DNA from 2 places in the Klebsiella africana genome. Region 1 is predicted to be linked to the other one. Evidence: predicted binding sites of a transcription regulator. Region 1 holds the regulator's gene; the other holds the start of a gene.

Region 1 (4,194 bases):
CGCAGCGATACGGAAGGCGAGAAGCGCACGAAGCTGTCGCGGCCGAGCCAGGAGACGGCGAAAAATTTCTGGATGCCGTTCAGCATCCGCAGCGGCGGATTGACTTCCCCTTTCTCGCGACCTGGCGAACGGCCAAACATCACCGAAACCGGCACCATTTGCACATCGAGATCCGGATGGTTGCGGTGCAGATCGAGGTAGTCGTGGAACAGCTTGATGGACTCTTCTTTTGGCGTGTAATAGGTAAACACGCGTGGCCCGCCGTGGATGAATACGTAACGCGGCAGCAGCGTGCCGTCGATCTCCAGCGGTTCAAGCGGGTCAGGTAAATCATGCGCCAGACATTGGGCGCGCAGCGTCAGCAGGTCCGCCTTCGAGTTATAGGGCAGGACGTACATGACCGGACGCGAGGTATCGAGTCCTAATTCCTGGGCGGGCTCTGCCGGAATAGACTTGCTTTTTACCAGCACCCGTAATGGTAAATTCAGTAATTTATAGTAAATTCGTTGCCAGCCGGACATAAACGATGTGAAGCCTCTGGTTAATCATGCAAATGCGCGGCAAGAATAACAGAAAGCGGGCAAAATTTCCGTTACCGCGCGGCAAACGCGTACACTCATCGACGTCATTTACATAAAAAGGTTTTGCGATGGCCAATAATACCACCGGGTTAACCCGAATCATTAAAGCGGCAGGTTACTCCTGGAAAGGATTTCGCGCGGCGTGGGTCAACGAGGCCGCGTTTCGTCAGGAGGGCGTCGCCGCCATCGTGGCCGTCGCGATCGCCTGCTGGCTGGACGTCGACGCCATCACCCGCGTATTGCTGATTGGCTCGGTCCTGCTAGTGATGATAGTCGAAATTCTCAACAGCGCGATTGAGGCGGTTGTGGATCGTATCGGCTCGGATTTTCACGAGCTTTCAGGGCGCGCCAAAGATATGGGATCGGCGGCGGTTCTGCTGGCGATTATCATCGCGCTGATCACCTGGGGGACGCTGCTGTGGAGCCATTATCATTAACGTTCTTCGCTAACCCTCGCAAAATCTAAACAATCTGCCGATTTTTGTGTGCCATGTGGTTCCAAAATCACCGTTAGCTGTATATACTCACAGCATAACTGTATATACACCCAGGGGGCGGAATGAAAGCGTTAACGACCAGGCAGCAAGAGGTGTTTGATCTCATTCGGGATCATATCAGCCAGACGGGCATGCCGCCGACGCGTGCGGAAATTGCTCAGCGCTTGGGGTTCCGTTCCCCAAACGCGGCGGAAGAACACCTGAAAGCGCTGGCGCGTAAAGGCGCGATCGAGATCGTCTCCGGTGCCTCTCGCGGTATTCGTCTGTTGACGGAAGAAGAGCACGGCCTGCCGCTGATCGGCCGCGTTGCCGCCGGTGAACCGCTGCTGGCGCAGCAGCATATTGAAGGCCACTACCAGGTCGACCCGTCGATGTTTAAACCGAATGCCGACTTCCTGCTGCGCGTTAGCGGTATGTCGATGAAAGACATTGGTATTCTGGATGGCGATCTGCTGGCGGTGCATAAAACTCAGGACGTGCGTAACGGCCAGGTGGTTGTCGCGCGTATCGATGAAGAAGTGACCGTAAAGCGTCTGAAAAAGCAGGGCAATGTCGTTGAACTGCTGCCGGAAAACAGCGAGTTTTCCCCGATCGTCGTCGATCTGCGCCAGCAGAGCTTCACCATTGAAGGTCTGGCCGTCGGCGTGATCCGTAACGGTGAGTGGCTGTAACTCCCGTCTTAACGCAGCGTCATCATGATGCATGACGCTGCGATGTTTCTCCTCTGTCTGGTCCCTCTTCATGCTGCTCAACGCCGCCGATAAAGCACTGTGGCGCCTCGCGCTACCCATGATTTTCTCCAATATCACCGTTCCGCTGCTGGGGCTGGTGGATACGGCCGTGATCGGCCACCTGGACAGCCCGGTATATCTCGGCGGTGTGGCGGTCGGAACGACGGCCACCAGTTTCCTCTTTATGCTGCTGCTGTTTCTGCGTATGAGCACCACCGGGCTCACCGCTCAGGCCTGGGGCGCCAAAGATCCGCAGCGGCTGGCGCGGGCGCTGGTGCAGCCGCTGGCCCTGGCGCTGGGCGCCGGGGTGCTGATTATCCTGCTCCGCCTGCCGCTGATTGACCTCGCTCTGCATATTGTCGGCGGCAGCGAGGCAGTTCTCGAGCAGGCGAGACGGTTTCTCGAAATCCGCTGGCTCAGCGCTCCCGCCTCGCTGGCCAACCTGGTGCTGCTCGGCTGGCTGCTGGGCGTCCAGTACGCCCGGGCGCCGGTTATTCTGCTGGTGGTGGGTAATCTGTTGAATATTGTGCTCGACCTGTGGCTGGTGATGGGCCTGCGGATGAACGTCCAGGGGGCGGCGCTGGCCACGGTCACCGCCGAGTACGCGACCCTGTTCATCGGCCTGGTGATGGCGAAGCGGGTGCTGACGCTGCGCGGTGTGTCGCTGGTCATGCTGAAAAACGCCTGGCGTGGTGATCTACGCCGTTTATTGGCGTTGAATCGCGACATCATGCTGCGCTCTCTGCTGCTGCAGCTGTGCTTTGGCGCACTGACCGTATTCGGTGCCCGTCTGGGCAGCGACATCGTGGCGGTTAACGCCGTACTGATGACCATGTTGACCTTTACCGCCTACGCGCTGGACGGCTTTGCCTACGCCGTGGAGGCTCACTCCGGCCAGGCCTACGGCGCGCGAGACGGAAGCCAGCTGCTGGAGGTGTGGCGAGCGGCCTGCCGGCAGTCCGGCATGGTGGCGCTGGCGTTTGCCCTGATTTACAGCCTGGCGGGGGAGTACATTATCGCGTTATTAACCTCATTGCCTTCCCTGCAACAGCTGGCCGATCGCTATCTGATCTGGCAGACCATCCTGCCGGTGGTCGGCGTCTGGTGTTATCTGCTGGACGGTATGTTCATCGGCGCGACGCGTGGCGCGGAGATGCGTAACAGTATGGCGATAGCCGCAGCAGGGTTTGCCGTGACGCTGCTTACGCTACCGGTGCTTGGCAATCACGGTCTGTGGCTGGCGCTGGCGGTGTTCCTCGCTCTGCGCGGCCTGTCGCTGGCGCTGATCTGGCGTCGCCACTGGCGACGCGGCACCTGGTTTAGCTAGTTATTGCCGTTCATAGCGGCTAGCCGTGAATTCCCGCGGTCGCGCGTCGCTTACCGGGGCAGCGCAGTAGCCCGGCTCAGCGTAGCGCAGGCCGGGAATATCCCCTCGGTGTTATCAATCGCTGCGATGGTTAAAAATTCCGAATAACGAATCCACCCCAGCATTCTCATCTATAGTTAATACCATGTCCGGCACAAAACGGGCTGTAAACCCACCGAATGATGAGGACGTTATCATGAATAAAGATGAAATCGGCGGTAACTGGAAACAGTTTAAAGGTAAAGCCAAGGAACAGTGGGGCAAACTTACCGATGATGACATGACCGTAATCGAAGGGAAGCGCGACCAGCTGGTCGGCAAAATTCAGGAGCGTTACGGCTACGCGAAGGATCAGGCTGAGAAAGAAGTCTCAGACTGGGAGCATAAGAACGACTATCGCTGGTAGCGTTCCTTGATCCAAAGAATGAAGCATTTGTGTTAGTGCCTGTCTGAATGGCGCAGGGACGCGCCGTTAACCCTTTTTCCCGCTGCGGCTCACGCTCAGCGGGCTTTCTTTTTGAGCTGGATGGTATGATCGTGATCGCAGTGTCCCGGGGTGCTGCAGGCTTCCACTTCCACACAACCAGCGCAGAGCCCGTGGGCTTCAATCACGTTGTGGCGCAAGGCAAACCCCATGCGGGCCGCCAGCGTATGCATGATATCTTCCACCCCTTCCGCCGCTTCTTCTTTTACCACACCGCAGCGGTCGCAGATAAACATGGCCGAGCTGTGGGTCGGCTGGTCGAACAGATGGCACAGCACATAGCTGTTGGTTGACTCTACCTTGTGAACAAAACCCTGCTCGAGTAAAAACTCCAGCGCACGATAAACCGTCGGCGGCTTCGCCTGGGGCTCTTTCTCACGCAGCAAGTCCAGCAGGTCGTAGGCGCTGATCGCCCCTTGCTGCAGACTCATCAGGCGCAACACCTCCAGACGCTGTGGGGTCAGGCGCACGCCGCGCTGCGCGCATAGCTTTTCAGCATGCGCTAACATCTCTTGCGAAGGGGTCTTATCCATGA
Region 2 (4,194 bases), 1.3 Mb from region 1:
AAAAACCGACTGGCCGCGCCGTTCCTCGGCGAAATACCATGGCTTGCCGATATCGCGCAGCGCGACGATCTCGGCCAGTATCTGGACCTCAGGGCGCTGGATCCAGCGTCATCCACTGCGCCAGCAGCGGCTCATCCAGCGCCATAATATCGCCTTCGGCGACGTTACGCCCCCGGTGCAAGACACAGAAGCGATCCGCCACCCGGCGGATAAAGGGCAGGTGCTGCTCGGCGAGCAGCACCGTCAGGCCGATATCGCGATTTAACCGCAGCAGCAGGTCCGCCAGCTTTTGCAGGCAGCGCGGCCCTCTGCCGCGCGAGGGTTCATCAAGGATCAGCAACCGCGGCTGGACGATCAGCGCCCTGGCCAGCGCCAACTGGAACTGATCGTCGTCGCTCAGCGAGGCGCCTTTGCGCTGGCGTAGGGCATAGAGCTCGGGAAAGTACTCATAGATTTCGCCGCCGCTGGCGTTTACCCCGGGGTTCCCGGCCGCGAGGGCAATGTGCAGATTCTCTTCCACGCTGAGCTGGGAAAAGATGCGTTTATCCTGTGGCACATAGCCGATACCGATGGCGCTGCGCGACTGAGCGGACAGGGGAGTGAGATCCCGCGGCGGGGCGCCAATGTCATGCCAGGTCATCCGACCGCTGGTGACCGGCAGGTGGCCGGCAATGCAGTTAACCAGTGTGGTTTTTCCCATGCCTTCGCGTCCCAGTACGCCAATGCACTCTCCCGGGCGTAGTTCAAGATCGACATTCCACAGTGAGTGCTGGTTACCGTAAAAATGATTTACTGCCTGTAAATTCAACATGGACGTTTTCTCCTTATCCTGGCGTCAGGGCGACAGAAAGATGCTGCAAAACTCTTGCCAGGAAAAAGAACGCTCGGAAAAAAGCGCGGAACGCCGATACCATCGGGCACCGTCAGCGCCAGGGCTGCACTTTTCCGGTGCCCGACGCTAAAGAGTGGTGCAAAAAGCAGCAAAAATCGAGCGGCTTTAAACGGATAGTTATCAAAAATAGTTCGATAAAAATTTTTCGCCGCACGGTTTACGGCGAAAGACGATAAGCGCCGGGCGGCGGCGGTCTTGGGCTGCAGACAGTTATCCACTATTCCTGTGGATAACCTTGTGTATTAGAGTTAGAAAACCTGCGGTAAGCTAGAGCGTACGCGGCCTGCGGCTGAATTGGCGCGAAAGACGTCTTTTCTTTAAATTTATTAAATATCAGTTAGTTAAATAAAATCAATGGGTGTAAGAAAAGCGTCATCTACTGCCATAAAACTTTCACCCGTCCGCTTGACAAATGTTAAAAGGGTAAAATTTCTGGGGATAACCCTGACAGTTGGACGATTATTTCGCCCGGCGGGCGTTTTGTACCCCACTTGCTGGCTAAAAAGGCCGCCTTCTGGCGCTATCATAAATGCGTACTGGTTAAATATCCAGTATATTTGGTTGGCAAAAAACGGCCCGAAGGGTAGAATTAAACACCGGCCGCTAAATCTTTCTTCAGGTTCTGATCGATGAGTAAATCGTTTGTACTGCATTCTGCCTTTCGTCCCTCCGGAGACCAACCGGAAGCCATCCGTCGCCTGGAAGAGGGGCTGGAGGATGGACTTGCGCATCAGACGCTGCTGGGGGTCACCGGTTCAGGGAAAACCTTCACCATCGCCAACGTCATTGCCGATCTGCAGCGGCCGACGATGGTGCTGGCGCCAAACAAAACCCTGGCGGCCCAGCTCTACGGCGAGATGAAAGAGTTTTTCCCCGAGAATGCCGTCGAGTATTTCGTCTCCTATTACGATTACTACCAGCCGGAAGCCTACGTCCCCAGCTCAGATACTTTTATTGAGAAGGACGCCTCGGTAAACGAACATATCGAGCAGATGCGTTTGTCGGCGACCAAAGCGCTGCTTGAGCGGCGCGATGTGGTGGTGGTGGCCTCGGTCTCGGCGATCTACGGCCTCGGCGACCCGGACCTGTATCTAAAGATGATGCTGCACCTGACGGTGGGGATGCTTATCGACCAGCGCGCTATCCTGCGCCGCCTGGCCGAGCTGCAGTATACCCGCAACGATCAGGCCTTCCAGCGCGGCACCTTCCGGGTGCGCGGTGAGGTGATCGACGTCTTCCCGGCGGAATCCGACGATATCGCCCTGCGCATTGAGCTGTTTGACGAAGAGGTCGAGCGCCTGTCGCTGTTTGATCCGCTTACCGGCCACGTGGAATCCACGGTGCCGCGCTACACTATTTATCCCAAGACGCACTACGTGACGCCGCGGGAGCGCATCGTCCAGGCGATGGAAGAGATCAAGCTGGAGCTGGCGGAGCGGCGCAAGGTGCTGCTGGCAAATAACAAGCTGCTGGAAGAGCAGCGCTTAACCCAGCGCACCCAGTTTGACCTCGAAATGATGAACGAGCTGGGCTACTGCTCGGGTATTGAAAACTACTCGCGCTACCTCTCCGGGCGCGGGCCTGGCGAGCCGCCGCCCACCCTGTTTGACTATCTTCCGGCGGACGGCCTGCTGGTGATCGACGAATCCCACGTCACGGTGCCGCAGATCGGCGGCATGTACCGCGGCGACCGGGCGCGTAAAGAGACGCTGGTGGAGTACGGCTTCCGCCTGCCGTCGGCGCTGGATAACCGGCCGATGAAGTTTGAAGAATTCGAAGCGCTGGCGCCGCAAACCATCTACGTGTCGGCGACACCCGGCGCCTACGAGCTGGATAAATCCGGCGGCGAGGTAGTGGATCAGGTGGTGCGGCCGACCGGTCTGCTTGACCCGCTGATCGAAGTGCGGCCGGTGGCGACCCAGGTCGACGATCTGCTGTCGGAGATCCGCCTGCGCACGGCCATCAACGAGCGTGTGCTGGTCACTACTCTTACCAAGCGGATGGCGGAAGACTTAACCGAGTACCTTGAGGAGCACGGCGAGCGCGTGCGCTATCTGCACTCGGATATCGACACCGTCGAACGTATGGAGATTATCCGCGACCTGCGCCTTGGCGAGTTTGACGTGCTGGTGGGGATCAACCTGCTGCGTGAGGGGCTCGATATGCCGGAGGTATCGCTGGTGGCGATCCTGGATGCGGACAAAGAGGGCTTCCTGCGCTCCGAGCGCTCGCTGATCCAGACCATCGGCCGTGCGGCGCGCAACGTCAACGGCAAAGCCATCCTCTACGGCGATAAGATCACCCCCTCGATGGCTAAAGCCATTGGTGAAACGGAACGGCGGCGGGAGAAACAGCAGCGCTATAACGAAGAGCACGGCATCGTGCCACAGGGGCTCAACAAGAAAGTTGTGGATATCCTGCAGCTGGGTCAGAGCCTGGCGAAAACCAAAGCCAAAGGGCGCGGTAAAGCGAAGACCGCCGAGCCTGCCGGGCTTAGCGGAGTGGATATGACGCCAAAAGCGCTGCAGCAGAAAATCCATGAACTGGAAGGGCAGATGATGCAGCACGCTCAGAACCTTGAGTTTGAAGAGGCGGCGCAAATTCGCGACCAGTTGCATCAGCTGCGCGAGCTGTTTATCGCTGCCTCCTGAATCTGGGCCTATATTGGTGGCGTGGAGGTGCGGGGTAGAGTAAAGGCGCGCGCTTCTCTTATCGTCCCCTTTGTCAGATGACACACATCTGAGAAGAAAAAAGGCCGCGTTGCGGCCTTCTTAATGTTCGCTTAATCTCGCCAGGCGACACTATCCTCAACCTGATGAGGATAGTGTCCATGCAAAAAATTAACTTCCGTGAATATCTGGCGGTTGCTACCGCCCTGGTCATTCTTGTTGCCTTTTTCCATCAGTGGGTGCTGACGTTCTGACCCGCGCGCCGCGGGAATAATACCCACGCGCGGACCCCTGGCCCCGGCTGGCGGTTATGCAAAAAGAACTGGGCGTCATGCAGCTGAGCGATGCGCGTGACGATGCTCAGTCCGAGGCCTATGCCGCCGTAGCGACTGTCCATACGCACAAAGGCTTTACTGAGTTCACCGCTCTTCGCCTCATCGATCCCCGGCCCTTCATCTTCCACTGCCATCACCGGCATCAGGCCCGCTTTCACCGACACACGGATCGTCGACCCTTCCGGGCTGTAGCGGTGAGCATTCTCCACCAGATTGCGCAGGATCACGCGGATTAACGTTGCGTCGCCCGACACAACGGCCTCGTTTTCGGTATCCGTCAGCAGCAGCCGCTGCTGAC

The links. Region 1 encodes LexA, which represses DNA repair genes until DNA is damaged. Its sites were predicted from a motif close to TNCTGTATGTACATACAGNA; they were not measured.
Region 2: the regulator LexA is predicted to act here: its motif matches at 1,427-1,446, upstream of uvrB (excinuclease ABC subunit UvrB).

What each region holds. Positions count from the first base shown of each region.
Region 1 is NZ_CP084874.1:4,893,742-4,897,935, reverse strand. It holds gene plsB (glycerol-3-phosphate 1-O-acyltransferase PlsB) at 1-521, opposite strand, end outside; gene LGL98_RS23530 (diacylglycerol kinase) at 650-1,018, shown strand; gene lexA (transcriptional repressor LexA) at 1,141-1,749, shown strand; gene dinF (MATE family efflux transporter DinF) at 1,820-3,136, shown strand; gene LGL98_RS23515 (CsbD family protein) at 3,372-3,581, shown strand; gene zur (zinc uptake transcriptional repressor Zur) at 3,677-4,192, opposite strand.
Region 2 is NZ_CP084874.1:3,564,467-3,568,660, reverse strand. It holds gene bioD (dethiobiotin synthase) at 1-147, shown strand, start outside; gene LGL98_RS17270 (ABC transporter ATP-binding protein) at 89-811, opposite strand; partial or broken gene LGL98_RS17265 (hypothetical protein) at 901-1,110, opposite strand; gene uvrB (excinuclease ABC subunit UvrB) at 1,522-3,543, shown strand; gene pmrB (two-component system sensor histidine kinase PmrB) at 3,794-4,194, opposite strand, start outside.